DNA from 3 places in the Promicromonospora aerolata genome. Region 1 is predicted to be linked to each of the others. Evidence: predicted binding sites of a transcription regulator. Region 1 holds the regulator's gene; each other region holds the start of a gene.

What was found. The regulator LexA, encoded in region 1, represses DNA repair genes until DNA is damaged. The targets are predictions, from matches to a motif close to TCGAACANNTGTTCGA.
Region 2: a site for LexA is predicted at 7,019-7,034, ahead of ruvA (Holliday junction branch migration protein RuvA). Genes of this name have one in related genera too.
Region 3: a site for LexA is predicted at 5,076-5,091, ahead of ACFSL2_RS04080 (HNH endonuclease signature motif containing protein). Genes of this name have one in related genera too.

What each region holds. Positions count from the first base shown of each region.
Region 1 covers NZ_JBHUHF010000001.1:1,764,720-1,774,494, forward strand. The annotation lists gene ACFSL2_RS07990 (exonuclease domain-containing protein) at 1-671, shown strand, start outside; gene ACFSL2_RS07995 (hypothetical protein) at 718-963, shown strand; gene ACFSL2_RS08000 (TetR/AcrR family transcriptional regulator) at 965-1,606, opposite strand; gene ACFSL2_RS08005 (CPBP family glutamic-type intramembrane protease) at 1,631-2,434, shown strand; gene ACFSL2_RS08010 (hypothetical protein) at 2,732-3,094, shown strand; gene ACFSL2_RS08015 (hypothetical protein) at 3,137-3,754, shown strand; gene ACFSL2_RS08020 (DUF5302 domain-containing protein) at 3,883-4,116, opposite strand; gene nrdR (transcriptional regulator NrdR) at 4,251-4,724, opposite strand; gene ACFSL2_RS08030 (LysM peptidoglycan-binding domain-containing protein) at 4,844-5,290, opposite strand; gene lexA (transcriptional repressor LexA) at 5,540-6,313, shown strand; gene ACFSL2_RS08040 (L-lactate dehydrogenase) at 6,415-7,404, opposite strand; gene ACFSL2_RS08045 (ATP-dependent DNA helicase) at 7,414-9,489, opposite strand; gene ACFSL2_RS08050 (carbohydrate ABC transporter permease) at 9,573-9,775, opposite strand, start outside.
Region 2 covers NZ_JBHUHF010000001.1:356,924-366,698, forward strand. The annotation lists gene ACFSL2_RS01625 (helix-turn-helix domain-containing protein) at 19-597, shown strand; gene ACFSL2_RS01630 (ABC transporter permease) at 711-3,134, shown strand; gene ACFSL2_RS01635 (ABC transporter ATP-binding protein) at 3,146-3,916, shown strand; gene ACFSL2_RS01640 (NUDIX hydrolase) at 3,994-4,635, shown strand; gene pdxT (pyridoxal 5'-phosphate synthase glutaminase subunit PdxT) at 4,675-5,331, shown strand; gene ACFSL2_RS01650 (YebC/PmpR family DNA-binding transcriptional regulator) at 5,397-6,158, shown strand; gene ruvC (crossover junction endodeoxyribonuclease RuvC) at 6,230-6,796, shown strand; gene ruvA (Holliday junction branch migration protein RuvA) at 7,110-7,745, shown strand; gene ruvB (Holliday junction branch migration DNA helicase RuvB) at 7,738-8,826, shown strand; gene yajC (preprotein translocase subunit YajC) at 8,972-9,403, shown strand; gene secD (protein translocase subunit SecD) at 9,485-9,775, shown strand, end outside.
Region 3 covers NZ_JBHUHF010000001.1:899,268-909,042, reverse strand. The annotation lists gene ACFSL2_RS04100 (type II 3-dehydroquinate dehydratase) at 1-205, opposite strand, end outside; gene soxR (redox-sensitive transcriptional activator SoxR) at 306-794, opposite strand; gene ACFSL2_RS04090 (alcohol dehydrogenase catalytic domain-containing protein) at 862-1,950, shown strand; gene ACFSL2_RS04085 (MFS transporter) at 1,947-3,260, shown strand; gene ACFSL2_RS04080 (HNH endonuclease signature motif containing protein) at 3,333-5,012, opposite strand; gene ACFSL2_RS04075 (iron chaperone) at 5,275-5,631, shown strand; gene ACFSL2_RS04070 (sigma-70 family RNA polymerase sigma factor) at 5,743-7,032, shown strand; gene ACFSL2_RS04065 (MFS transporter) at 7,057-8,466, opposite strand; gene ACFSL2_RS04060 (alpha-hydroxy-acid oxidizing protein) at 8,574-9,775, opposite strand, start outside.

The DNA of each region.
Region 1 (9,775 bases):
TCCAGGTCGACTCCGACGGCCGGGTCGAGAACACCTGGGCCACGCTCGTCAACCCGGGACGAGATCTCGGTCCTCAGCTGATCCACGGCATCAGCGCCGCCGACGCACGCCACGCGCCGACGTTCCACGACGTCGCCGGGGTGGTGGCCGAGCTGCTGCGCGGCCGCACGTTCGTGGCGCACAACGCCCAGTTCGACCGTCGGTTCGTCTGGCACGCGTTCGCCACGACCGGGTACGACGTCCCGCTCATCGCACCCACCACACTGTGCACGATGCGCACGGGCGCACAGCTCTACCCCACGGCTCCGCGCTCCCTGGCCGGCGCCTGCTTCCACCACGGGGTCACCCTCGGCTCGGCGCACGAGGCTCTCTCCGACGCCCGCGCCGCCGCAGACCTGTTGCGGATCTACCTGGCCGGGGTCGCCTTCACCGGAGCGATGGACGAGCCGCGCGACGTGTGGGAACGCCGGGCCGGTGCGGCCGGGCTCGTCGCTCACCCGGCCGTGACGAAGAAGGTACGCCTGGTGGTCGCCGCCGACCCGGACTCGATGTCCGGCAAGGCTCGCAAGGCCGAGTCCTACGGCATCCCCGTCGTCAGCGAGTCCGGGTTCCAACGCGTCCTTGACGATCTCGCCCGTTCCACGGCAGCGGACACCAGAGCTGCCCGATAGCTGCGCCGCGGCGAGAGAGTTCGACGCGACCAGGCATGCTGTACCCATGCCGAAGATCTTGCCCTCGAGCCCCACCGTGATCGACGACGACAGCGAGGTGCGCTTCGTCGCCGGCGGCGACCAGTTCGCGATCCGTCTCAAGGACGGGCACCTGCACGTGCGCGCCATCGACACGAGCGGCAGCGGGGCACAGCTCGCTGTGATCCCGACGTCGCGCAGCACCCTCAACCTGCAGATCGAGCACCCGGTCGCGCCCGGGCCCGTGGATGTGGAGGGCCCGACGTTGCGCTGAATCAGTCGCTCGGTGGTCCGGCGCCGAAGATGGCGCGGAGCGGTAGGTCGATGGGTGAGTCGGTGAGCGGTGTACTGAGGGCTACCGCGCTGCGCGGGTAGGCCGAGAGCTCGTCGTCGGTCAACGGCGTCCGGCCCGCCTCGGCCGAGTCCGGTCCCGCTGGATCCGACGCCGCCAGAAGAAGGTGGCCGTGCACCCATTCGGTGAGGAACAGCGTGGCCCTGGCCGATCGGCTCGTGTCCCAGCCGAGGGAATCGGCGAAGAAGGTGAGCAGCGCCTCGTGGAGCGCGAGGGATCCCGGACCGATCACTGGCTGGCCGGCCAGGAGCTCGACGTGCCGCGGGGAGTCGCCGAACGTGCGCAGTAGGTGCCGGAGGAACTCGCCCAGGGCGGTTCGCGGATCGTCGCCCTGGAGAAGGCCGAGGTCGAGCCGCGTGAGGAAGCCGTCGCCGAGAGCATTGCGCAGCTCCGCCATGGTCGGCACGTAGGTGTAGATCGCGTTCGGCGCGACGCCCGCCTCCTGCGCGACGGCGCGCAGGGAGAGCCCGGCGATTCCCTTGCTGCGCAGCACCTGGTCGGCGGCCTCCAGGATGCGAGCGCGGGTCAGGTCGCCCCGTGGCCCGCGACGTCGTTGCTGTGACATCTCCCGATGCTACAGTGCCGAATTGTGCAGCGAACAAACAATGCCCCGGCGCGCGTGGCTCTGGTCTTCACGGCGCTCACCCTTCTCGTCGTCACCGTCCTGTGCGGTGTGTTCCTGGCCGCCGGATGGACCCTGCCCGACTGGATCGTCGTGGTCGGGCGCTGGATTCCCGCCCTGGTCTCGCTCGTGGTCATGCGGCTGTATCCGCTGCCCGGCGGTCTCGCGACGTGGTGGGCGCTGCGGCCCGGCGGATGGCGGCGCCTCCTGCTCGGCAGCGGGGTCGCCGTGGCCGTGCTGCTGGCGGCCTACGGCGCGACGGCCCTGCTCGGTAGCGTGCTGGGGATCGTCGCTCCCCTGCCCTGGGCGGACCTCTCGTCGATCCTGCTGTTCGTGGTGCCGTTCGTCCTCGTCTACTCGCTGAGCACCTTCGGCGAGGAGGTTGCGTGGCGTGGCTACCTGCAACGCCTGCTCTCGGGATGGGGCTTCTGGCGCTCGTCCGCGGCCATCGCGGCCGTGTGGGTGCTCTTCCACGTGCCCCTGCACGGCACCCTGGCCCTGCAGGGCACCCTGCCATGGCAGGCACTGCTGGGCAGCACGCTCCTGCTGTTCCCCCTCGGCCTGCTGCTCAGCGCAGCGGTCTGCCGGTTCGGCAGCGTCTGGCCCGCTGTCTTCGCTCACGCACTGCCGATGTCGGCCCTCAACCTGGTACGCGACCCGGGCGCTCTCACCTCCGGACCGTTCTGGTCGTTCACGGCCATCAGCGCCGTCGTCCTCACCGCCGCAGCCGTCCTGCTCGCCCCCCGTCGCGCCGCAGAACCAGTCCAGTAGGCCCGTGCACCGTCGCCGGCGTGGCGCGGATCTCCCCCGCCCGGGGGAGCGAGGTCACCTCAGACAGTGAGGGAAAGGGGTGCCCGTGGGTGGAAACGTAACGCCCATGAACGTGAACCCGATCAGGCCCGAGCCCCGCACCGGACCTCACCGTCGCCTCGACCTCGCCACCCGGTGGCTGGCGCCATCGTCCCTGGTGGCCTGCCTGGCCGCCGGCGTGCTGGCAATGGTCCACCAGCCCTACGACTCCGTGGCGCGGATGAGCCCGGCGTGGTTCGTCCTCGCCGGTGATCCCTGGTGTATCCGGCACTCAAGGTCTCCTGGGCCCTCGGCAGCTCCTGGGCGGCACCGCCCGGCGCGGTGGGCGTCGTCGACGCCACCTTCGTGGTCACGATCGCGCTCAGCATCGCGGCTGTTCCTGCACTGGCGGTCGCGCTGCGCTGGTGGGACCGGCCCGCCCCACGCTGGGCACGACCGGCGGCGCTCCTCGGTGGCATGGTCCTCACCTCGATCGGAGCGTCGGGCTTGTGGACCACCTGGACCGACTTCTTCGCCGGTCGGCTCGGCCCGGGGGACGAGCTCGTGGGCCTGCTCGTCTACGGCGGATGGCTGGTGTGGGGGTTGTCCACGATCACGGTGTCGCGTCGCCTTCAGGCATGAGCACATCGACGAAACTTTCAGCACTCAGAGTCAGGAGCAAGGATGAGGCTTGACCACGCAGCAATCTTCGAGCAGGCCTGGGACGCCCCTGGCACCACGTCGGTAGAGCTGCCACCGGTGGCGGTGAACGACGTGCTGCGCGACCGGTACGACGTCCGGCCACCATTCAGGTATACCGGCTCGCAGCTGTGGGACATGGAAAGACGCAAGGCCACGGCGCCGGACAAGTACATCCCGACGGTCGTGCGCCCGGGCAGCGCCGATACGTTCGAAAGCGTGCACCATGGCGAGCTCGAGGACTTTACCCGCGTCTCGGATCAGCGGCTGTGGACCGACCCGGAGCGCTACGCGACGGTGATCGAGCACGTCCGCCTCGATCACGAGAACCGGCGTGCGTTCTTCCTCGGCACCAACAGCTTTCGCGCACCCGACGGCCGCCTCCTGACGGCCGGCGCCGGGCAACCGCTCTTCCACGTCGAGCACTCCGTCGGCGGGAACGAGGAGGCCCCGCTCAACCTCTGGCGCATCGTCCACCTGACCGACACGCCCGACCCGGCGCTGGTCGCCGCCTTCGACCAGCTCGCGAACGAGCAGTACCTGCGCGTGTTCCTAGAGGTCCACCTGCGGGAAGACCTCGGACGCCGGCTGGTCCGGCGGTGACCTGCGTGTTCTCCCGTGCCCTCATCGTGACGTTCTCATCACACCAGCTTCCTCCCGGTGCGACATGAGGTACGACGAAGGCCGCTGATCTGGTCGTTCACCAGGTCAGCGGCCTCCACCACCGAGGATCAGCCGGACTTGCGGCGGAACATCTTCTGCACGGGACCGGTCGTCTCCGAACCGTGTACCGCACCGGTGTTCACGTCGCCGGCGGCGGTCCGGTGCTGTGCCGCGTTCTTGCGGTCCAGCGCCTCCTTGAACCGTGCCTTCGCGTCCTTGCTCGGCGCCGTCGCGACCTTGGGCTCCTCAGCGCCCTGGGTCTCGACCTCTGCCTCCTCGGCATTGGGCTTCTCGTCCGTCACACCGATCACCTCCTCTTGTTCCGGGGGTCCCTCGATCGGGTCCGTCGTCCGCCCAGCCTGCACCACGGCACACCTGGGTGCCAACATTTTTCACGGGTGCCCGGGCCGGGGGGAGAGCCGCGTGACGGCCTGCCTCAGGCCTGCTGGGCGGCGGCCCGCTCCGCGCGCTCGGCACGGAGCGAGGTGATGGCGCTCTCGAAGTCCTCGAGCGAGTCGAACGACTGGTAGACGCTGGCGAACCGGAGGTAGGCCACCTCGTCGAGCTCACGGAGCGGGCCCAGGATCGCGAGCCCTACCTCGTAGGCGTCGATCTCCGCGCTGCCGTTGCTCCGCAGGGTCTCCTCGACGCGTTGGGCCAGGATCGCCAGGTCGTCGTCACTGACGGGACGTCCCTGGCATGCCTTGCGCACGCCCGCGGCGACCTTGTCACGACTGAAGGGCTCGGTGGCCCCGGAACGCTTGACCACGGACAGGCTGGCGGTCTCCACGGTGGTGAACCGTCGGTTGCAGTTGGGGCACTGCCGGCGGCGCCGGATCGACAGGCCGTCGTCGGCGGTCCGCGAGTCCACCACGCGCGAGTCGGCGTGGCGACAGAACGGGCAGTGCATGCTCACTCCTGCGGGGTCGTCCACCGACCGGAGGCCTCCGGTCGCGTCCCGACGGTAAGCGGGCAAACCACCCCCATGCAACATCGCCACACCATTTGACGATGATTCGACGCCCCTGGTCACTCCTTGGGAAGGAGCAGCAGCTCCCCGACCCGTAGCGCACCCGAGGACATCTGGTTCAGCTCCTGGAGCCGCGCGACGGCGTGCCGGACATCCTCGCCGGGCTCCGCGATCTCCTGGGCGAAGCCCCAGAGCGACTCCCCCGGCTGCACGGCGTGCACCCGGACCTCCGTCGGTTCACCCGGTGCGCTGGCGACCGCCGTCGCACCCCAGGTCACCATCGGCGCGAGCAGGAGCATGGCCAGCAGCACGAGCGCCACCCGGCCACGTCGGGTGAGCCGCAGGCCGGCCAGCCCGAGCCGGTCGGCCACCGTGCGCGACCGGGCCGGCGAGAACGTCGGCACCGCGGTCGGCCCGGACGCCGGTGCGTACGACCGGCCGTACGCCGGTGCATACCTCTGCCCATACGCCGGGGTGTACTGCCGCAGCGGGATCACGTCCCCCATGGCCCCTCCTCGAAGAGTGACTGAGCTCTTGTCGTTCATACAAGCGTTCGTCGAACGCCCGTACCATTGTGTAGCACGGGACACCGCCGATGTCGAGACACGCTCGAACATTCGTTTGAGCCGAGCGAGTTTGTGATCTAGAGTGGGTGACGTAGGGAGAACATTTGTCGGAACGGGAGGGGCACGGGCATGACGGGACGGGACGGGACCAGCGACACGAGAGCCGTCGACACGGCACCAGCTGTCGACATGACACTCCCTGGCGTCGCCACGCTGGACGCGCCAAGCGACAAGGCGGTCGCTGACGTGCACACGATCTCGCCGACAGACCGCCTCACCGAACGGCAGCGCCTCGTGCTGGACACGATCCGGCAGTCGTTCGAGACGCGGGGCTACCCGCCGTCGATGCGTGAGATCGGCGAGGCCGTCGGGCTGGCCAGCCCGTCGAGCGTCAAGCACCAGCTCCAGATGCTCGAGAAGAAGGGCTTCCTGCGCCGCGACCCGAACCGGCCGCGCGCGATGGAGCTCGTGGAGCCCCTGGCCGAGCAGGTCGACAAGCCGACACGCGGCGAGATCCACTGGCCCGAGCCGCGGCGCAGCGGCCAGGTCCACTGGGGCAGCTCGGTGCCCGACGACGCCAGCACCCCGCCGCCGTCGTACGTTCCGCTGGTCGGTCGGATCGCCGCCGGTGGCCCGATCCTGGCGGAGCAGGTCGTCGAGGACGTCTTCCCGCTCCCCCGCCAGCTGGTCGGTGACGGTGAGCTGTTCCTCCTCAAGGTCGCGGGCGACTCGATGGTCGACGCCGCGATCTGCGACGGGGACTGGGTAGTGGTGCGGCGGCAGAACGTCGCCGAGCAGGGCGAGATCGTCGCGGCGATGATCGACGGCGAGGCCACGGTGAAGACGTTCAAGCAGGCGGACGGCCACGTGCTCCTGCTGCCGCAGAACCCGGCCTACGAGCCGATCCCGGGTGATGAGGCACAGATCCTGGGCCGCGTGGTGGCCGTCCTGCGCAGCCTGTAGGGCTTCACGACAGAGAGGTCCCGACAGCTCCGACCAGCGGAACGGCCCGCCGGTCGGAGCAGTCGGGACCTCTTGCGTCGCTCGGCGGCCGAGGCCGTCGCTCAGAAACCGAACCGCTTCTGGACCGCCCGCACGCCGGCCGCCGAGGCACGCAGCCCCGTCAGCTCGTCGTCGGACATCGGGACCCGTACGGAGTCCGTGACGCCGCGACGGTCGACGAGCGACGGCACGGACAGGCACACGTCGCTGATGCCGTGGTAGTCGTCCAACAGCGAGGACACGGGCATGATCCGGCGCTCGTCGTTGAGGACGGCCTCGACGATGCGGGCACCGGCCAGACCGACGGCGTAGTTGGTCGCCCCCTTGCCCGCGATGATCCGGTACGCGGAATCGACCACCTCGTGGTGCACCTCCGAGCGTACGGCGGCATCGATCGGCGGGTGTCCGCCCAGCGGCACCCAGTCCAGCAGCGGCACGCCACCGATCGTGGCGGAGCTCCAGAGTGCGATCTCCGAGTCGCCGTGCTCCCCGGCGATGTACGCGTGCACGTTCCCGACGGCTACGCCGCACCGGTCGGCGAGCACCACGCGCAGCCGCGACGAGTCCAGGACGGTACCGCTGCCGAACAGCTGCTGCCGGGGCAGGCCGGAGATCTTGAGCGCCGCGTAGGTCACCACGTCCACGGGGTTGGTCACCATCAGGTACGTCGCGTCCGGGGCGACCTCCACCAGTCCGGGCAGGATCTGGTGCATCAGTCCGATGGTCGCCTCCGCGAGGTCGATCCGGGTCTGCCCGGGCTTCTGCTTCGCGCCGGCGGTCACGACCACGACGTCCGCCCCCGCGCAGACGCCCACGTCGTCCGAGCCGACCACCTGTGCCTGGGACGTGAACATCAGACCGTGCTGCAGGTCGAGCACCTCGGCCTCCACCTTGGCCCGGTTCACGTCGTGCAGGGCGATGGTGCGAGCCGAACCCCGGGTGAGCGCGGCGAAAGCGAGGGTCGAGCCGACCGCCCCGGCTCCCACCACCGCCAGCTTGGTGGTGCGTGAGCCGGACGGCTGCGCGCCCTGGACGTCCGACGGGGCTGTCATGTCCCCAGGCTAGGTGTCGAGCCGCGCCAGCGCGGCGCGGACCAGCGCGGAGTCGGTCGTGGGCCAGAACCCGGGCATCGACCGGGTGAGGAACGACGCGTACCGTGCGGTCGCGAGCCGGGGGTCGAGGACCGCCACGACTCCGCGGTCGTCCATGCTCCGCACGAGGCGTCCGGCGCCCTGCGCGAGCAGCAGGGCGGCATGCTGCGCCGATACCGCCATGAACCCGTTGCCGCCCGCCTGCTCGACGGCCCTGGCGCGTGCGGCCTTGACCGGATCGTCCGGCCGCGGGAACGGAATGCGGTCGATGAGCACGAGCTGGCACGACGGCCCCGGCACGTCGACGCCCTGCCACAGGGACAGGGTGCCGAACAGGCAGGCGGTCGGGTCGTCCGCGAACTGGCGCACCAGCGTGGGTAGCTGGTCGTCGCCCTGCGCCAGGATCGGGAAGTCCAGCCGCTCACGCATCGCCTCCGCCGCCGCGTTCGCGGCGCGCCGGGACGAGAACAGGCCGAGCGTGCGACCACCGGCGGCCGTGATGAGCTCCGCGATCTCGTCGAGCTGCGCCTCCGTCGTCGGCTCCCGGCCCGGCGCCGGGAGGTGCCGCGCCACGTAGAGGATGCCCTGGCGCGGGTAGTCGAACGGACTGCCGGCGTCCAGACCCTGCCAGGGCGGGGCGTCCTCGCCCTTCAGGCCCAGCGTTCCGGCCACCGGCTCGAACGTGCCGCCCAGTGCCAGGGTGGCCGAGGTGAAGACCCCGGTCGCCTCGCCCAGCAGGTGCGTGCGGATCAGGCCCGCGACGTGGAGCGGCGCCGCGTGCAGGCGGGTCACGTTGTCACCGAACCCGCCCCAGCCGTTGTCGGGGCGCGAACACCACAGCACGTCGGCGGTCGTGTCCTGGAACGCCATGCGTTCCGCCGTCTCGAACAGCTGCAGCATCGCACCCTGCGCCATCTTGAGCCCGGGCTCGGGCTGGCCGGGTGGCTGCCCCTTGCCGCCGTTGGTGTCGGGCTTCAACGTGCTCAGCACCTCGCGCGCGGCGTCCCGTACCGCACCGACCGCCGTGCGCAGATCGTCCGGCAGACCGTTCGGGAACCGCTCGGCGGTCGCCGTGACGAGCAGGGTCCCGAGGGCCTGCGCCGCCTGGTCGAGGGTGTCGGTGTTCGTGCCGGCGTGCCGGCGGGCCAGCCGCGCGGCGTTCTCCACCGAGGCCATGGACAGGTCCACCGTGGCCGACGACGTGACGCGGTCGGTGAGCTCGTGCGCCTCGTCCACCACCACCACGTCGTGCTCCGGGAGGACGCCGGGACTTCCCGTGGCCGCGATACCGAGCATCGCGTGGTTGGTGACCACCACGTCCGCGTCCCGGGAGATGGCGCGCGCCTTGTCCGGGAAGCACTCCGCCAGCATGGGGCACTTGCCGCCCAGGCACTCCATGGCGGTCACCGAAACCTGCCGCCACGCGCGGTCCGGCACACCGGGCACCAGGTCGTCACGGTCGCCCGACTCCGTCTCCCCTGCCCACTCGTGCAGGCGGCGCACGTGGTCGGCGAGCGTGGCCCCGTCGTCCTTGCGCCGACCGCGCGCACCTCCGGACGCGGCGGGCTCCTCGGTACGCGGGTGGTCCTCACCGCCGGGGAGGTCGAACAGCGTCGGCTCGTCGGCGGGGTATCCGCCCCCGACCTTGTGGACGCACAGGTAGTTGTGCCAGCCCTTGAGCAGCGCGATGCGGGGCTCGCGCGGGAGCTGCGGCGCCACCGCCTTCGCCACCAGCGGCAGGTCGCGCGTGATGACCTGCCGCTGGAGGGCGAGGGTGGCGGTCGAGATGATCACCTTGCTCTCGGCCGCCACCGCGTGCCGGACGGCAGGCACGAGGTACCCGAGCGACTTGCCGGTACCGGTGCCCGCCTGGACGAGCAGGTGCTCGCCCTTCTCGATGGCATCCCCGACCGCCACGGCCATGCGGTGCTGGCCGTCCCGCCGCCCGCCACCGAGCTCACCGACCGCGAGGTCGAGCAGCTCCTCGACGTCGGGGATCCCCGTGGGGGCGGCGGTGGCTGCGGGTGCGTCGGGAAGGCTGGTCACACGTTCGATCCTAAGCCGGGCCACCGACACGCACCCCACGTCGTCCACAGCGACCGGCGGCCACCCTCGGCCACCCCTTGACGCTACCCCTTGACCGCCCCGCCCAGTCCCGCCCCGCTGAGGAACAGACGCTGGAACGCCAGGAACAGGGCGATCGGCAGCACGGTCGAGATCGCGAGCGCCGCGAGGAACACGTCGAGCTCCAGGTAGGGGGCGATGGCGGGCAGCCGGACGGACAGCGGCTGGTTGGCCGGGTCGGGCAGCACCAGCATGGGCCAGAGGTAGT
Region 2 (9,775 bases), 1.4 Mb from region 1:
GCGTGTCACGATGGGCGAATGGCCGATGACCTCGATGTGATCCTGGACGCCGTCGGGCCGCGCCTGCGCGCCATCCGCAAGCAGCGGCGGTCCACGCTGAGTGAGGTCGCCGAGCTGACGGGCATGTCGGTCAGCACCCTCTCCAGGATCGAGTCCGGGCAGCGTCGTCCGACGCTCGAAGTGCTGCTTCCCCTCGCCCAGGCATACCGGATGCCCCTGGACGACCTGGTCGGTGCGCCGGCCACCGGCGACCCCCGCATCCATCCACGGCCGGTCACCCGCAAGGGTGTCGTGTGGGTCCCTTTGTCCCGCGACGCGGGTGGACTCAATGCGTTCGAGCAGGTGATCCCGGCTCAGCAGTCGGTCCCGGAGAAGCTCGACCAGCAGGTCCACGAAGGACACGAGTGGATCTACGTCCTCAGCGGGACGCTGCGGCTCGCACTGGCGGACAAGGACTTCGAGATGAGTGCCGGTGAGGCCGCCGAGTTCGACACCCGTACGCCGCACGCGATCGCCAACGCGGGGCCGCGGCCCCTCGAGCTGCTCATCCTCTTCGGACAGCAGGGCCAACGGACCCACGTGCGCACCGGCCCCTGATCACGGCCAGGGCCGCACGCGACGGAACCCAGGGTCGCATCAGGGGAAGAACCGATACTTTCCGGGCAGCGACGGGGACAGGATGAGGGCGTCCTGATCACAAGTTCCCAAGGATGCGGAGCATCACGGTGGAGAACGGGGAGCGGCTCGGCCGCCGGTACGCCTACAACGACCTCGTCAGGAACAAGGGGATCAACGCCGCCCTGGTCGTCACCCTGGTCCTGAGTGCTTTCCTGATGGCGACGGGTTCCATGGTCCTGGAACGTCTGGCCGGTTCCATCGACCGGTTGTCCGAGCAGGGCGAGCCCCCGGACTTCCTGCAGATGCACAAGGGTGCGTACGACCGAGCGGCGCTGACGCAGTTCGCGGCGGACCACGAGCCGGAGATCGACGAATGGCTCGTCGAGGAGATGCTCGGCTACGAGGGCGCCTCCCTGTCCTGGACGCGCCCGGACACCGGCGAGACCGGCGACCTGGCCGCCAGCCGGATCGACAACCTCTTCGTCACGCAGAACACGGAGTTCGACTTCCTGGTCGACGGGACCGGTGACGTCGTCGAGCCGGCCGCCGGTGAGGTGTACGTCCCGGTCCTCTACCAGCAGCAGTACGGCCTGGCGGCCGGGGACGTCCTCACGGTCCGGACCGACGCCGGGCCGCACCGGCTCGAGGTGCAGGGGGAGGTCAAGGACTCGCAGATGGCGGCCTCGCTGTCGCCGTCGTCCCGGTTCCTGATCCATCCCGACGACTTCGAGGCGCTGAGCCGGGCCGGAGGTGCCACGCCGGAGATCATCGTGGAGTACCGGCTGGCGGACGGCGGCGACGCGAACGCGATGCAGACCGCGTACGAGGGCGCCGGCGGCCTACCGACGAACGGCCCGGTGGTCACCGGCCAGCAGCTTCGGATCATCAGCATGATCGGCGACGGCCTCGTCGCGTTCGCGCTGGTGTTCGTCAGCCTGGTCCTCATCGCGATCGCGCTGCTCAACCTGCGCTTCGTCATCCGGGGAACGCTGGAGGACGAGGTCCACGAGATCGGTGCGATGAAGGCGATCGGCATCCCGGACCGCGACATCTCAGGGCTCTACCTGAGGAAGTACCGCGTCCTGGCGCTGGTCGGCTGCGTCGTCGGAGGGTTGCTCGCGATCGTCGCGGCGAACGCGCTCACCCAGGGCATCCAGACCACCTACGCGCAGGCGCCGGTGGGGATCTGGACGTTCCTGGTACCGCTGACCGCGCTCGCCGCCGTCTACGTGATCGTCGTCGGGATCTGTCGCAGCGTCCTGCGCGGAGTGCGGAAGATCGAGGTCGTGAACGCCCTGGTGCACGGCAGCACCCTCGACGAGAAGCAGACCGCCCGCCGGGCGAGGCGGCAGGCGCGCTGGGTACGCCGGACGGGGCTGGCGTCGTCGTCCGGTGCGGGCGTCAACGGGCGCCTGGCCCTGCTCGACCTGCGGGCCGAGGGCCGGGCGTGGGCGCTGCTGCCGGTGGTGTTCGGCCTCACCGCGGTGCTGATCACGCTCCCGGCGAACATGGTCAGCACGTTCGAGAGCCCGCGGTTCGTCACCTATCTGGGCGCCCTGGAGCGTGACCTGCGCGCGGACGTGCAGTTCCAGGAGGACGTCGACGGCGTCAAGGACCGGCTGATCGCCGCGATGGAGGACGACGACCGCCTCACGGACGTGCAGACCTTCGCCTACGTCGACTTCCATGCCGACAGCGCGGAGGGGCGGGCGAGACTACGCGTCGCGGTCGGGGACCACGCCGACGGCGCCGTCCGGTTCAGCCAGGGCGGCATGCCGCGGGACGGCCAGATCGCGCTGTCGGTCCTCAACGCGGACAAGTACCAGGTGGGCGTCGGGGACGATCTGACGGTCTACGACGGCGACCAGCCGGTGACCGTGCAGGTCAGCGGGATCTACCAGGACATCACCGACGGCGGGCAGACCGCCAAGATGTCGGGCGAGGTGGCCGAGGGTGCCTCGGCCTACACCGTCTACGCGGACCTGGCGGACGACGCGGCGGACCCCGGCGCGACCGCCGACGCGTACGACGCGCAGTTCCCGACGGCGGGGGTGAAGCCGACCCAGGAGTACGTCCGGGAGACCATGGGGGTCCTGACCGACTCCATGCGAGGCGCGGCCTGGGTCGCGCTCGTGTTCGGCCTCGGGGTCGCCGTGCTCATCACGAGCCTGTTCCTGAAGCTCCGGCTCACCCGCGACCGGCCGAAGATGGGCGTGCTGTCCGCGCTCGGGTTCTCGGCGAAGGAGCTCGTGGGGCAGGTGCGGACCAAGGCGCTGCTGCTGGTGGTCGCCGGTACGGCGGCGGGCCTGGTCTTCGCCGCGACCGCGGGGCAGTCGCTGGCGAGCGCCGGGCTCACCGCCGTCCGGCTCGGGATCACGGATCTGACCTTCATCCCGAACCCGTGGCTCGTGTACGTGCTGTACCCGCTGCTGCTGCTCGGGGCGGGCTGTCTCGGTGTCGCCCTGCTCACGGCAGGTATCCGGCGCGCCGACAAGAGCGAATGGATCCGAGGATGAGGGGACAACTCATGGACGAAGCAACGGTGAGCCTGGAGTCGCGCGAGCTGAGCAAGACGTACTTCTCCTCCGAACCGCCGACCGAGGTGCTGCGCGGCATCGACCTGTCCGTCCGGGCCGGCGAGTTCCTCGTCGTCATGGGCGCGTCGGGCTCCGGCAAGTCCACGCTGCTGTACAGCATCAGTGGCATGGACCGTCCCACCGGCGGGAACGTCACGCTGGAGGGTCGGGAGCTCACGTCGCTCGGCGACGCGGAGATGAGCACGGTCCGCCTGACGCGGATGGGATTCGTGTTCCAGCAGCCGCACTTCCTGAGCAACCTGGACGTGCGGGACAACATCCTGCTGCCCGCTCTCAGGGCGGCGCCCAAGAAGGGCCGGGAGGCCGCGGTCTCGCGGGTGGACGCGCTGATGGAGCGGTTCGGCATCGCGCACCTCAAGAAGCACGGCATCACCCAGGTCTCCGGTGGGCAGCTGCAGCGTGCCTCGATCTGCCGGGCCCTGGCCGGCGAGCCGTCGGTGCTGTTCGCCGACGAGCCGACGGGCGCGCTGAACAGCAGCATGAGCACCGAGGTGATGGACGCGTTCACCGACGTGCACCGCGGCGGCACCACGATCGTCATGGTGACGCACGACCCCGGCGTCGCCGTGCGCGGCGACCGCGTCATCTACCTGCGCGACGGCGTCCTCGTGGACGCGCGGGAGATCGGGGCCTGGGAGCCCGGCACGGCGCAGCGGCGGGAGGACGACCTGCTGGCGTGGCTCAGGGACCTGGGCTTCTGAGGCGGGTCCCGCGGTCCGGGGACCCGTGCTCGCGGACCTCAGTGCTTTTACCCGGGTGCGAACGTATCGTCGTCGGCATGACCTGGCACAGCGACGGTTCTGAGCACCATCGAGGAGTGGCGGGCGCCCGGCCGCCCGGTGGGGCGCGGTTGGTGACGGCCGCCGTACCGGCCGACGGCCCGGGCACCACGTCCCTCGGGGACGACTGGGTGCTCGGCCCGGACGGCATGCGCGAGCGCTCGGCGGCGCGCGTCATCCTGGTCGACGACGCCGGGCGGGTGCTCGTGATGCGCGGGCACGACGTGAACCAGCCGGAACGGTCCTGGTGGTTCACGATCGGCGGCGGGATCGATCCCGGGGAGTCCCCGGTCGAGGCCGCGCTCCGCGAGACCCGTGAGGAGGTGGGCATCGCGCTGGACGCCGCCGACCTGGTCGGCCCGGTGCTCACGCGGACGGGCATCTTCGAGTTCTACGCCGAGACGTGCCGCCAGTACGAGGTCTTCTACCTCGCCCGGACGCCGGACGCCGTCGAGGTGACGGCCGACGGCTGGACCGCCGCCGAGCGGGAGCTGCTCGACGAGATGGCGTGGCTGACGCCGGCCGCGCTGCGCGAGCAGCCGCTGGAGGTGTTCCCGCCCGAGCTCCCGGACGTCGTCGACCACCTCGTGGCGGGGTGGGACGGCGAGGTGCGCCACCTGGGCGAGCAGCTCGACGACTGAGGGCCGTTCCCGTCCGGACCGTGGCGCGACGTAAGATCGATGGCTGTGACAACCTCGACCGTTGGAGTCCTCGCCCTGCAGGGCGACGTCCGAGAGCACCTGACCGCCCTGGAGTCCGTGGGTGCGCGCGCGGTGACCGTGCGACGTCCGGCCGAGCTGGCCGCCGTCGACGGGCTGGTGATCCCCGGCGGGGAGTCGACGACCATCGACAAGCTGCTGCGCATCTTCGACCTGGACGACCTGCTGCAGGCCCGGATCAAGGAAGGGCTGCCGGTCTACGGTTCGTGCGCGGGCATGATCCTGCTCGCGGACCGGATCCTGGACGGCACCGCCGACCAGCGGACCATCGGCGGGATGGACGTGGTCGTGCGGCGCAACGCCTTCGGGCGGCAGGTCGACTCGTTCGAGACCGACCTCGAGTTCGCGGGCATCTCCGACGCGGCAGATGCCCCGACCGGGCGGCGCGGCCCGGTGCGCACCGCGTTCATCCGTGCCCCCTGGATCGAGGAGGCGGGCCGGGACGTCGAGGTGCTGGCGCGCATCCCCGCTGTGGATACACAGGGCCGTCCGGTGGCCGCCGCCGGTAGGATCGTCGCAGCACGGCAGGGGCCGCTGCTCGCCACCGCGTTCCACCCCGAGATCACGGGGGACACGCGTGTGCACGGGTTGTTCGTCAGCATCGTCGCAGGCGGCTGAGCGGTCCCGCCACCGTTCGACGCCATTGAAAGAGCCATCGGAAATGCAAGGAGTCAGGTAGAGGCATGTCAGGTCACTCCAAGTGGGCCACGACCAAGCACAAGAAGGCCGCGATCGACGCCAAGCGCGGCAAGCTCTTCGCGAAGCTGATCAAGAACATCGAGGTCGCGGCGCGGACGGGTGGCGGCGACCTCGCCGGCAACCCGACGCTGTTCGACGCGGTGCAGAAGGCGAAGAAGTCGTCGGTACCGAACGACAACATCGAGCGTGCCCTGAAGCGTGGTTCGGGCGAGGGCGCCGACGCCGTCGACTACCAGACGATCATGTACGAGGGCTACGGCACCAACGGCATCGCCGTGCTGGTCGAGTGCCTGACCGACAACAAGAACCGCGCGGCCTCCGAGGTGCGCCTGGCGTTCAGCCGTAACGGTGGCAACCTCGCCGACCCGGGCTCCGTGTCGTACCTGTTCTCCCGCAAGGGTCTGATCGTGGTGCCGAAGACCGAGGGCGTCGGCGAGGACGAGGTCATGCTCGCCGCGCTCGACGCGGGCGCGGAGGACGTCACCGACCAGGGCGAGGCCATCGAGGTCCTCACCGAGGCCACGGACCTGGTGCCGGTGCGGACCGCCATCCAGGACGCCGGCATCGAGTACGACTCCGCGGACGTGATCTTCCACCCGTCGATGCAGGTCGAGGTGGACGTGGACGGCGCACGCAAGATCATGCGCCTCATCGACTCGCTCGAGGACAGCGACGACGTGCAGAACGTCTACGCGAACTTCGACGCCAGCGACGAGGTCATGGCCGCCCTGGACGACGAGGAGTGACGTTCTGGCCGGTCAGGCTTCGTTCGTCGAGCCTGCCGGCCGGGCGCCCGGCCTCGTGAGAACGTGACGTCATGCGCGTTCTCGGAGTTGACCCTGGTCTGACCCGGTGCGGTGTCGGTGTGGTGGACTCCCTTCCCGGGCGACGGGCCCGCATGGTCGCGGTCGGGGTGATCCGCTCCGACGCGGAGACGTCCACGGACCTGCGCCTGCTGAAGATCGCCGAAGGTCTGGACGCGTGGCTGGACGAGCACGTACCCGACGTGGTTGCGGTCGAGCGCGTGTTCGCACAGCACAACGTCGGCACGGTGATGGGGACCGCCCAGGCTGCCGGGCTGGCCATGGTGGCGGCTGCGCGCCGGGGCGTGCCCGTCGCGCTGCACACCCCGTCGGAGGTCAAGGCGGCGGTGACCGGTTCCGGTCGGGCCGACAAGGCCCAGGTCACCACCATGATCACCCGCATCCTCGACCTCGACGAGGCACCGCGGCCCGCTGACGCCGCCGACGCGCTGGCGCTCGCGGTCTGCCACCTGTGGCGGCCGGCCGGCGCGCTGCAGGGCGGCGACCGGCACGAGCTCACGCCGGCGCAGCGGGCCTGGGCGGCCGCGGAACAGGCCGCCAAGCAGCGCACCCGCCGGTGATTCCCCGGCCGATGCCTGTGCAGCCCCCGGACCCTGGCACCCCATCCGGCTAACTGCAGACATTGTCGGCACGTTGTCTTGTCGACTGCAGAGTTGGGTGCGGATCCAGAGCCTCTTACCGCGTCCAACTCTGCAGTCGGCGGCGCAGGCCGCAACCAACTCTGCAGTCGGGCGGTTTGCGGCGTGGCCCGCTCGGGGGCGCGGCCTGCCTTGTTAGGCTCCTCGCACGAACGTTCGATCGGACCTCGGCGGGCTCAGCCGCCTGAGGGCCCTGAGGGCATCAACCGTGTCCGGACGCAAGAAAGGGGAGCCCGTGATCGCCTCGCTGACGGGAACCGTGGCCCACGTGAGCCTCGACCGTGCGGTGGTCGACGTCGGCGGCGTCGGCTACCTGGTGCACGCCACGCCCACCACGCTGGCGGGGCTGCGCGTCGGTGAGACGGCGGGGGTCGCGACGAGCATGGTGGTTCGCGAGGACTCGATGACGCTGTACGGGTTCGGCGACCCCGACGAGCGGGACGTGTTCGAGGTCGTCCAGACCGTGTCGGGGGTCGGGCCGCGCCTGGCGCTCGCGATGCTCGCCGTGCACACGCCGGACGCCCTGCGCCGCGCCGTCGCGGGCGAGGACCTCGCCGCGCTCACCCGCGTCCCCGGTATCGGCAAGAAGGGTGCCCAGCGCATCGTCCTGGAGCTGGCCGACCGGCTCGGACCGCCGTCGGGCACCCCGGCGGGCGCGGCGGACGGTTCTCCGGCGGCGTCCGCCACGAACCCGGCCGACCACTCCGAGCGCGTCGTGGAGGCCCTCGCCGGCCTGGGCTGGCCCGCCAAGCAGGCCGACGACGCCGTCGCGAAGGTGCTGGCCGAGGCGGGGACCGACGCCGTGGCCGCCGACGAGGTCGCCGCCACGCTCCGCTCCGCGCTGCGCCTGCTGGGCGGCCACCGTGGCTGAGGCGTCGACCGGGACCGGCTCGACCAGCGAGCGGGAGCGCCTCGTCACACCGAGCGCCGACGAGATCGAGCGCGCCGCGGAGGCCGCGCTGCGCCCCAAGCGGCTCGACGACTTCGTCGGTCAGCGCGTCGTGCGCGACCAGCTCTCGCTCGTGCTCCAGGCGGCGATCGCGCGCGGCAACCCGCCCGACCACGTGCTCCTGTCCGGCCCGCCCGGTCTGGGCAAGACCACGCTCGCCATGATCATCTCCGGCGAGCTGGAGTCGCACATGCGGCTCACCAGCGGTCCGGCCATCCAGCACGCGGGCGATCTGGCCGCCGTCCTGTCCTCCCTCGAGGAGGGGGACGTGCTGTTCATCGACGAGATCCACCGCCTGGCCCGGCCGGCCGAGGAGCTGCTGTACGTCGCGATGGAGGACTTCCGGGTCGACGTCATCGTGGGCAAGGGTGCCGGCGCGTCGGCGATCCCGCTCGCCCTGCCGCGGTTCACCGTCGTCGGCGCCACCACCCGCTCCGGCCTCCTGCCCGCCCCGCTGCGCGACCGCTTCGGGTTTACCGGGCACATGGACTACTACTCGCCCGAGGAGCTGGAGCGCGTGATCCTGCGCTCCTCCGGGCTGCTCGGCGTGCACCTGGAGCACGCGGCGGCGCACGAGATCGCCGGCCGCTCCCGCGGCACCCCCCGCATCGCCAACCGGCTGCTGCGCCGGGTACGCGACTGGGCGCAGGTGCGCGGCGACGGGCGCCTCGACCTGCACGCCGCACGGTCCGCCCTGGAGGTCTACGAGGTGGACCCCATCGGCCTGGACCGCCTCGACCGCGCCGTGCTCACCGCCCTGTGCACGAGGTTCGGCGGCGGGCCCGTGGGCCTGAGCACACTGGCCATGACCGTGGGCGAGGAGGCCGAGACCGTCGAGACGGTCGCCGAGCCCTACCTCGTGCGCGAGGGCCTGGTCGGACGCACCCCACGGGGGCGCGTGGCGACCCCGGCCGCCTGGGAGCACCTGGGGCTCGTCCCGCCCGCGCAACAGCCCGGCCGCGGATCCGAGGCCCCCGGGACGGGAACTTTGCTCGACCCCTGACGTTGTTCATGTGGTGCGCCTTGCTGCGACGATCGAGGATTCGACCCCGAGCACTACACTGGGTTGGATCCTCGTCGTACTTGCGCGACGCATGCGAGCGCTGCACATCCGACACCGCAATCGAACAAGGACCTTTACCGTGGAAATGCTCATTCTCGTCGCGATCCTCCTCGTGGTGATGTTCTTCATGTCGTCCCGCACCCGCAAGCAGCAGCGCGAGGCAGCGGAGTTCCGCAACAACATCACCGCAGGTACCAAGGTCATGACCGCCTCCGGCATGATCGGAACGGTGGTCGACGTCGACGAGTCGACCGACCAGGTGACCATCGAGTCCTTCCCGGGCAGCCCGACCACCTGGCTCCGCGCCGCCATCTCCAAGAAGGTCGAGGAGCCCGTCGCCGACGACGTGGACGCCGACGACGCGGCCGATGAGTCCGACGTCACAGAGGAGAGCGAAACGGCAAGTACGATCAGCCCCGACGCGACCGACGTTCCCGACGACCTGTCAGACCTGGACACCGCGAAGCGCGAGTACCGGGAGCAGCAGCGACGGGACGCCGACGCGGACGGCAAGTGACGGCCGCGCCGTCCGGTGAACCCGGACGGCGCCGAACCCGTGTCGGACGTACCCCGGCGCGCACACGAGAAGAGACAGACGTTGGCGACTGACACCCGGCGCTCGCGGCCGGTTCGCACGATCGTGCTCCTGACGATCCTGACGATCCTGCTGCCCTTCGGCGCCCTACTGGCTGGTTGGCAGCTCGACGGAAAGTCGAGCGATAATCCTGATGGCGCGAGCCTGGCTCCTGGCCTCGCACTCGACCTGCAGGGGGGCACCCAGATCATCCTGCAGGCCGTCACCTCCGACGGGTCGGAGGTGACTCCGGAGGCGATGGAAGAGGCCATCGGTGTCATCCGGCAGCGAGTGGACGCCAACGGCGTCACCGAG
Region 3 (9,775 bases), 870 kb from region 1:
CCGCCTCGTGGAGCCAGCCGACGATCTCCGACTCGCCGTCCGTCTGCCGCACCTCGACCTCCAGACCGAGCTCCGCGCCCCACTTCGCGGCGGCGACCTCGAGATCCGCCATGGAGGCGTGCCCGTAGATCTCGGGCTCGCGGACACCGAGCCGGCCGAGGTTGGGTCCGTTGAGCACCAGGACACGGGGCAGTGCAGAAGCCATGGCCGAGAGCCTAGTCGGCCACGGCAGCCGCCGCCGTCACGCCTGCGCCCGACACCCGCGGCCGGCCGGCGCACCGGCCGGGTCCGCCTTCGGTCGACCGTCAGACCCCGTCCGGCTCCAGCCCTTCGACCAGCAGCGTCCGCGGGCCCGGGCCGGCCTCGGCGAGCTCGTCGTGCGGGTTGGTCAGGGCGCACCGGCGCAGCGAGAGGCAGCCGCACCCGATGCAGTCGGTGAGGTGGTCGCGCAGCCGCGACAGCTGCTCGATCCGCGCGTCGAGGTCGTCGTGCCACGCCTGCGAGATACGGCGCCAGTCCTTCGCGGTGGGCGTGCGGTCGCCGGGAAGCGTGGCGAGCGCCGCACCGATGTCCGCGAGCGGGATGCCGACGCGCTGCGACACCCGGATGAACGCCACCCGCCGCAACGTCTCGCGCCGGTAGCGCCGCTGGTTGCCCGACGTGCGCCGGCTCGCGATGAGCCCCTTGCGCTCGTAGAAGTGCAGCGCCGACACCGACACGCCGCTGCGTGCGGCGAGATCACCGACGGTGAGCTCGTCACGGTCCCACGGGACCTGGGGACTGACTGATTCCACGTGCCGCCTCCAGCGGATCCGAGGCCACCGTTGACCTCAACTTTGGTTCAGGTTGAATGATACCGGCATGGACGCGATCAGACACCACACCTTCGGCCCGCCGGAGGTACTCACGCTCGAACAGATCCCCGACCCGGTGCCGGGGCCCGGCGAGGTGCTCGTCGACGCGGTCGCGCACGGCGTGCACCTCGTCGACGTCACCGTCCGCCGCGGCGAGAGCGGCCCGCCGCTCCCCCTGCCCAGTCTCCCGACCGTGCCCGGCCGAGAGATCGCGGGCACCGTCGCCGATGTCGCACCCGGGGTCGACCCCTCGTGGATCGGACGGTCCGTGGCCGCGCACCTCGGCCGTGTGCCGGACGGCGGTGGGTACGCCCGACGGGTCGCCGTCGCCGCCGACAAGCTGCACGCCATCCCGGACAGCCCTGGCGGCAACCCCCTCGACCCGGCGGACGCGATCGCCATGATCGGCACCGGCCGGATGGCCGTCTACACGCTCGACATCGCGGCACCGACCGCGACCGACGTGGTCGTGGTGACTGCCGCGGCCGGCGGGCTTGGCACACTTTTTGTGCAGGAGGCGCTGCACACCGGGGCTCGCGTCATTGCCCTCGCAGGCAGCGACACCAAGCTCGCCCGCCTGCGAGAGCTGCTCCCCGACGTACCCACCGCCGGCGAGACCGACGGGCAGTCCGGCACCGCCCGCCTCGCGCTCGTCGACTACGCCGCTCCCGGCTGGACCGCCGCCGCACGCGCGGCCCTCGGGGACTCCCCCGCGACGCTCGTGCTCGACGGCGTCGGCGGAGACCTCGGCACGGCCGCGACCACCCTGTTGGACGGAGCCGACGGCGCGGGAGCCCGCACCGGCGCGGCGCCCGGGCGGCTCGTCGCGTACGGCTGGGCCTCCGGCGCACCGAACCGCTACACGTCCTGGGCCGGGGACGACGACCGGATCGAGTCCACCGTCGAGGTCCGCTACGCCCTGGGGCCCGATGCTCCCCCGATGCCCGACCAGCGCCCGTACCAGGAGCGCGCGCTGGCCCGTGCGGCGTCGGGCCGGTGGCGGGTGGTGACGCACCGGGTGCCGTTCGCCGAGGCGGCCCGGGCGCACCGCGAGCTGGAGGAGCGCCGCACCACCGGCAAGGTGGTGCTGGTGTGACCGCCACCGTCGCCGCCGCACCCGTACCACCTGCCCCGGTGTCGGGCACGCTGAGCCGGGGCGCCCAGCGCCTCGTGATCGCCGGGATGATCGCGCTGTGCTCGCTGGGCGCGTTCGAGTCGCTCGCGGTGTCCACGGCGATGCCGACCGTCGCCGTCGACCTGGACGGGCTGCGGCACTACACGCTCGCGTTCGCGGTCGCGTTGGCCACCGGCGTGGTCGGGATGCTCGCGGCCGGTCGCTGGTGCGACCGCAGCGGTCCGACGCCGGCCATGTGGACCGGCGTGGCGCTCTTCGTGGCCGGGCTCGTCGTCGCGGGGACGGCGACCGGCATGGGCGCCCTCGTCGCGGGACGTGCGGTACAGGGAATCGGCAGCGGGCTCTACGGCGTCGCGCTGTACGTGCTGGTGGCGCGCGTGTTCGCCCCGGAGCGGCGGGCCGCCGTGTTCTCGGCGTTCGCCGCGGCCTGGGTGGTGCCCGCGATCGTCGGCCCCGGGCTGGCCGGGCTCGTCGTGGAGCATCTGGGCTGGCGCTGGGTATTTCTCGGCGCCGCCGCGCTGACCGTCCCGGCGGCGCTGCTGATGCGGCCGGGGCTGACTGCGGCGAACGCGCGCGACGCGGCTCCGCGCGACGCGGACCCGGGCGACGGAGACGGCGACGGCGACGGCGCACAGCCAGGGCCTTCCCCGCTGCCTGCGCTGGGCCTGGCCCTCGCGGTGCTGCGGGCCAGGCGGGGCCTGCCGGCCGTCATCTCGGTGCGGGCCCTGGTATCGGCGGCGTTCATGGGTGCCGAGGTGCTGCTGCCCCTGCTCCTCGTGCACGAGCGCCAACTGAGCCCCGGGAGCGCCGGGTTGATCCTGACCGTGGGGGCGCTCGGCTGGTCGGTGGCATCGTGGGTGCGTGGGCGCGACGTGCTGCATCTGAGCCATGCAGGTTACGTGCGGCTCGGCGGGGTTCTGCTGGCGCTGGGGATGGCCGGTGCGTCGGTGCTCGTCCTCCCGGACGTGCCTGCCGGGTTCGGCATGGCGTTCTGGGTGCTGTCGGGCAGTGGGATGGGTCTGGTCTACCCGACTCTGTCGGTCCTCACGCTCGACCTCGCGGCGCCGCACGAGCAGGGTTCGGCGTCGTCCGCCCTGCAGGTCGCCGACGCCGTCGCGGCAGCCATCGCATCGTCGGCGACCGGCGCCCTCCTGTGGGCCCTCTACGACGTCGCGGGACTGACCGCGTACGCAGCGGTGCTCGGTCTCACGAGCGTGCTGGCGTTGACGACCGTGCTGCTGGCCGGCCGGACGCGGGTCCTCCGGGCATGACCGTCGCGGAGGCGGCCCGACTCCGGAGTCAGCCGGAGTCAGCCGGCCTCCGCGGCCGTCGGAGCCCGTCGGTCAGGCTGCTTCGGCAGCAGGTGGTCCGGCCTCCGGTGGGGGTAGTGCGTCGAGCGAGGGTAGGGCCTCGAGAGCGTCGGGCAGGCGGATGCGATGCCCACGGGCATCGGTGAACGCCCACCCGGTCTCCACGAGGGCTCCGAGCGCGCCGGTACCCGGTGCCGGCTTGCCGGTCCAGTGCATGACAATGCCTCGGGCGTCCACGAGCTGATGGTGGAACCAGCACAGCAACGCACTGTTCGCGACCGAGGTCTGCCCACCGTCAGCCCAGTGCCGCACCGCATGGTGCACCTCGCACCGCGACGGCGGCTGATCACACCCCGGATACACACAATGCCGATCCCGGGCAATCACCGCACGACGGATCTGCCCCGTCACCGTCCGCTGCGCACGACCCACATCCACCACCGCACCATCCGGCCCGAACACGACCCGCGTGACCGCACCATCACACGCCAACCGCCGCAACAACGCCCGGGGCACGCGTCCACCCGCCTCGGTGAACACCGGACCACCAGCCGACAGCGCTCCGGACACCGACGGCATGGCCGAGCCCCCACCCGCCACCGCCGTCGTGCCCGCTGCGCCGGCGCTCGCCCGGCTGCCGCGGGCGGGCGTGGCCTGCCCACAGGTGAGGCACAGCCCCTCGCGGGTCCGGGTGACCTGCGTGACCAGCTCCGACCACGACACGGTCACGTTCAAGTGCGGTCGGATCGCCGCGCCCGGGGAGGCCTGATCCGTATCCAGCACGACCCGGGCCACGTCTGCCAACCCCTGCGCCCGACGCTGCGTCGACGTGCGCACCTCTCCGGCCGCGGGCGCACCCATGACCGCGTTCACCGCCGCCGAGACCAGCAGGCCGTGCTCGTCGGTCAGGAACCCCGCCACGTGATAGCCGCCCAACGTCTTGGACAGGTCCAGGAACTCCCCCTGCGCGGCCTTGTCGTCCTCGATGTCGTCCGTGCCCGGATCGGTCACCGTCGCGAACCGGCGCGCCACCACACGAAACCGGTCCGCGTTCAACACACCCGCCTCACGCAACACCAGACCCTCACCGGTCACCAGCGTCCCGTCCGCGACCGCCTGCTCCAGCACCGCGGTGATCCGCTCCCGTGTGCGAGTGCCGTCCGGATCATCCAACGGGTCCGGGAAGTCCACAGACACGCTCTGCACGAACTGCTCGGGCGTGGTCGTCTGCCCCGTACGGGTATCGACCAACCACGCCAACGCGTCCGTGCGGGTCTCGCTCGTCGGCGCGACCTCCGCCATCACCCGCGCATGATCCACACCCAGCCGCCCCGCGACCAGCTGCTCCCGCGTCACGGGCAACGCCGTCGCCAGCCGGCGCGCCATCGCCACGTCCCTACCCGCCGTCGCCGACGACACCCCCTCACGCAACCGCAACCACGCCCGGAACGTACGCGCCATACCACCCGACCGCCACGAACCCTCCCGCTCGACCCGCTCCAGAACGGTGTACCGCACCCCGTCCAGACGACCGGTCACCCGACGGATCCGCGCATGCGCCTCCACCAGGCGCGTCACACTCGGCGCGTCCCACCCGTTCAGCACCTCCGGACCGACCAGGTCCGCCAGATCACCCACCGCATCCTCGAGCCGGCCCAGCACCTCCTCGAACGAACCCATGGCAGGCGGACCGTCGGACGCCGTGCCGTACATCGACCGCTCCACCGATCCGCCCCCTCTACCTCTAGCTCTCCAACTCTGACTACATCCATTATCTCGAACATTCGTACGCTTCGCAGCGGCAAACCAAGATCTGTGGACAACTCTCCCGACCCGGTCGGCAGTTCCCCCGGCATCACTCTCGGGAACGCCCTGGCGCGCACGCCGTGCCCTGACGGCACCGGCCCGGGAGCTCCCGAACCCGGGCGACGGCGCCGGCCTCGCGCAGCGCCGTCCGCGGAGCGATGCTGTGCAGATGGACGAGTTCACCGAGTACATCGCGAGCCTGGACGGCTCGGTGCGGGACGCCGTCGAGCGCGTGCGGGCCCGCGCGCTGCGGCTGGTCCCCGCCGCCGAGGAGGGCATGAGCTACGGCATGGCCGCGCTGCGCTACCGGGACAGCCCGCTGGTGTCGGCGCGGGCCACGGTGAAGCACATCGGGCTGTACCCGTTCAGCCCGCCGGCGATCGAGGCGCTCGCTCCCGAGCTGACGGGCTTCTCGACGTCGAAGGGCACCATCCGCTTCACGCCCGAGCAGCCGTTGCCCGACGACGTCCTGGACCGGCTCATCCTGCTCCGGCGCGACGAGATCGACGCGATGCGCTCGCACTGATCGGTCGCACTGATCGATCACCCCATAGCCGACCCCATACCCGATGCGACGGTGCTGTCACGTCTGACGCCCGCATCTCGTCATCGGAGCATGACGCGAGAGCATGTCCTCATGACGGAACCCGACACCTCGCACCCCGGTGGTGCGCAGGCCGGTGCGGAGCACGGCGGCGCGCTCCCCCACGACACCCGCCTCGACGGCGCGGCGCTGGACCGGCTGCGCCCTCTGGCGTTCTCGGTGGCGTATCGCATGCTCGGCAGCGTGGCCGAGGCGGAGGACGTGGTGCAGGAGGCGCTGACACGGCTCTCGCAGGCCGACGGCGTGCGCAACCCGGATGCGTTCGTGACCACCGTGACGACCCGGATCGCCATCGACGTGCTGCGGTCCGCCCGGGTGCGGAGGGAGTCCTACGTGGGCGACTGGTTCCCCGAGCCTTTGGTCGGGCCGGTGACGTCGAACCAGCCGGTCGCCATGGCGGCCATGCCGCCGGACGCCGCGGCGCACGCCGAGCTGGCCGACGATCTCTCGACGGCGTTCCTGGTGCTGCTGGAGACCCTCACCCCGACCGAGCGGGCGGCGTTCCTGCTGCACGACGTACTGGGCTTTCCGCACAGCGACGCGGCCGAGGTGATCGGCACGAGCGAGGTCGCCGCCCGCCAGCTGGCGTCACGCGCCAGGCGACGGATCGCCCGGCAGCGCGGCGCCGGCGCCGGACGGGCAGGATCCGCGGAGCCGGGATCCGGGGAGGCACCCGCGAGCGCCGCTCCGGTCCGGTCCGAGGGTCGTTCGAGCGGCCAGCAGGGCGACCGGCCGCGCGACCGGCCGCCCGTCCCGACGGGTGAGCAGCAGGGCGACCGGCCGGGTGAGCGGCCGAGGGAGCAGCCGGGCCGCCGGCCGGGCGACCGCTCGGGCAGGGCGCGTGCCGACGAGCTCGTGACCAGGTTCCTGGCAGCGTGCGAGGAGGGCGCCGTGGACTCGTTCCTGGAGCTGCTCGCCGAGGACGTCGTGATGGCCGGTGACGGGGGCGGGAACGTGCCGAAGGGGATGTCGATCGCCCGGCCGGTCACGGGGCAGGTCGCAGTGGCGCGCCTGCTGGCGACCTTCGTGCGCCGTGGGGGTCCGTTCTCCTTCGAGCGGGCCCTGGTGGGTGGTGAGCCGGGTCTGCTCATCCTGGCCGACGAGAGCGTCGGTGGCGGTCTGATCGGTACCTGGGCGTTCGAGGTCGCGGAAGGGAAGCTCGTGGGCATCCGGGGCGTGATCAACCCGGACAAGCTGCGGCACCTGGGGCCGTTGGCCGATCTGCCCCGGATCCAGCGGTGGCTGCGTGGGCCCGGGCGGCGCCCGCCCCGTCGCGGGGCCGACGCCCCTCGCGGGGCCGACGCCCCTCCGCCCGCCTCGTAGGCGGAGCGGCGTGCACGCCGGCGGTCACGCGTCGGCTACTGGTGCTTCCTGGACGAACCACATCAGGACGAGGCCGAGGAGGACCACGGCGATGATGCCGAGGGTGCCCCAGATCGTCGCTCCCGTCACGGCGATGAGGATGGTCCAGAGCCCGTGCGACATCCAGGACGTCGCACGGCCGGTGGTCGCGTAGAGGCCGAAGATCTCGGACTCCTTGCCCGCGGGGGTCACGCGGGCGAGGTAGGAGCGGGAGGCGGCCTGCGCGGGGCCGACGCACGCGGACAGGACCAGTCCACCGACCCAGTAGACGACGGGGCCGAGGTCGCGCAGGAAGACGACGGCGAGCCCGGCGACGACGATCACGCTGAGCGTGCTGAGGATGACCGAGCGGGGTCCGAAGCGATCGTCGGCCCGGCCGATGAGGATGGTGCTGACTCCGGCCACGAGGTTGGCTGCGATGCCGAAGATGATGACCTGGTCGGGGCTGAACCCGAAGCTCACGCTGCCGATGATGGCGCCGAAGGCGAAGACGCCGCTGAGGCCGTCGCGGAACACGGCGCTGGCCAGGAGGAACCAGAAGGTGCGCCGGGCGGTGCGCCACAGGCCGAGGATGTCGCGGTAGAGGACCGCGTAGCTGGCGAAGAAGCCGACCTTGGCCCGGCCCTTGGTGGGCGGCAGCTCGGGTACGAAGGCGAAGATCGGCCAGACGAACGCCACGGCCCAGACCGCGCAGCCGACCGCTATGACGCGGTAGGCGAGGCCGTTGTCGGTGGGCATGCCCCACCAGCCGGCGCCGTTGGCGATCACGACGAGCAGCAGCATGAGGATGCCGCCCATGTAGCCGAGGCCCCAGCCGAGTCCGGAGACCTTGCCGACGGTCCTGGGCGTGGCGACGGAGACCATCATGGCGTTGTAGTTCACGCCCGCGATCTCGCTGAGCACGCTGCCGAGCCCGATGACTATCGCGCCGAACACGAAGTAGGCGGGGTCCGCCTCGACGAACCACAGCGCGAGCATGCACAGCACCATGCCGCCGGTGGCGCCGCCGAGCCATGCCTTGCGGCGGCCGGACGCGTCGGCCCGCTGGCCCAGCACGGGGGCGACCAGCGCGACGAGCACACCGGCGAGCGTGGTCCACAGCCCGAGGCCGCTGGTCAGCTCGGCCAGCGCGCGGACCCGCAGCGGGTCGTCGTCGTCGAGGGACGCGACGCTCGGGTCCAGGAACGACTCGGAGATCAGGTAGCTGGCCGTGAACACGAACGTGAGGATCACCGTGTTGAACGGCTGCGTCCCCCAGTCCCAGAGCGCCCAGGAGTAGACCTGGCGGCGTGGGATCCGCACACCGTCCCGGAGCTCGAGGCCGGTCCGCGGGGGTGCCGGGGCGCTCGTCGAGCCGGTTTCCGGCGGTTCAGGTCGGCGGGGGGCGTCGGTCATGGCCGCAGTCTGCCCGCGTCGCGTGAATCGTGGGTGCTGGACCGGTCACGATCTCATACCGACCCGACGCCGTGGGGCGGGCCGGCCGGGCCGGTTCGCGGCGCCGGTCAGAGGGCCAGGTTGTGCCGTCCGACCTGCCGCACGTCGGCGACGCCCGCGAGCGCCATGGTGAGGTCGAGCTCGGCGAGGACGTGCTCGGTGACGGCGCGCACGCCGTCGGCTCCGGCGAGGGCGAGGCCGTAGACCCAGGGCCGGCCCAGGAGCACGGCGTCGGCGCCGAGGGCGAGGGCGGTGAAGACGTCGGCGCCGGTGCGGATGCCGGAGTCGAACAGGACGGGGACGGGTGGCGCCGCCGGGTCGGTGCCTGTGCGGGCGCGGACGGCATCGACCACGGGGGCCAGGGTGTCGAGGGACGCGACGGCGTTGTCGATCTGGCGGCCGCCGTGGTTGGACACGATGATGCCGTCGGCACCGTGGTCGAGGGCCGCGCGGGCGTCGTCGGGGTGCTGGACCCCCTTGACGACCAGGGGCAGGGTGGTGCGCTCGCGCAGCCAGGCGAGGTCGGCCCAGGTGAGGGTGGAGCGGGAGAAGACGTCGAGGAAGGTCTCGACGGCGGCGCGCGCGTACGGCTGGGTGAGGTTGCGCAGCGTGGGTCCGGGGTGGTGCCTGGCCATGGACAGCAGCGAGCGGACGGCGGCGACCGTGGGCCGGGCCGGTGCGGGTCGGGGGCTCGACGACGCGGCGGCGCCGACCCGGGCCTCGACCAGCTGCTGGAACACGGGGTCGCTGAGGTACTGGGCGATGCCCTCGGCGCGGGCGAACGGCAGGTAGCCGAGGTCGAGGTCCATCGTGCGCCAGCCGAGCACGTGGGTGTCGAGGGTGACGACGATGGCCTCGCAGCCGGACGCCTCGGCGCGGGCGACGAACGACTCGACCAGGGCGTCGTCGGACGACCAGTAGAGCTGGAACCAGCGGGGGCCGTCGCCGAGGATCGCGGCGGTTTCCTCCATCGGGGTGGAGGCCTGGGAGGAGATGACAACGGGCAGGCCGAGGCCACGGGCGGCGTGGGCGAGGGCCGGCTCGGCGTGGCGGGGGGCGGCAGCGCGGCCGCCGCGCCGGTGCTGCACGGCGAGCTCCAGCGCGCCAACGGGGGCGAACAGCACGGGCGCCGGCAGGTCCCGACCGAGCAGGGTGGTGGCCAGGGAACGCTCGCCGACGTCGACGAGCTGGCGCGGGACGGTCCGGTACCGGCCGAAGGCCTCGCGGTTGGCGTCGACGGTGCGCTGGGCGCCCGCACCACCGGCGACGT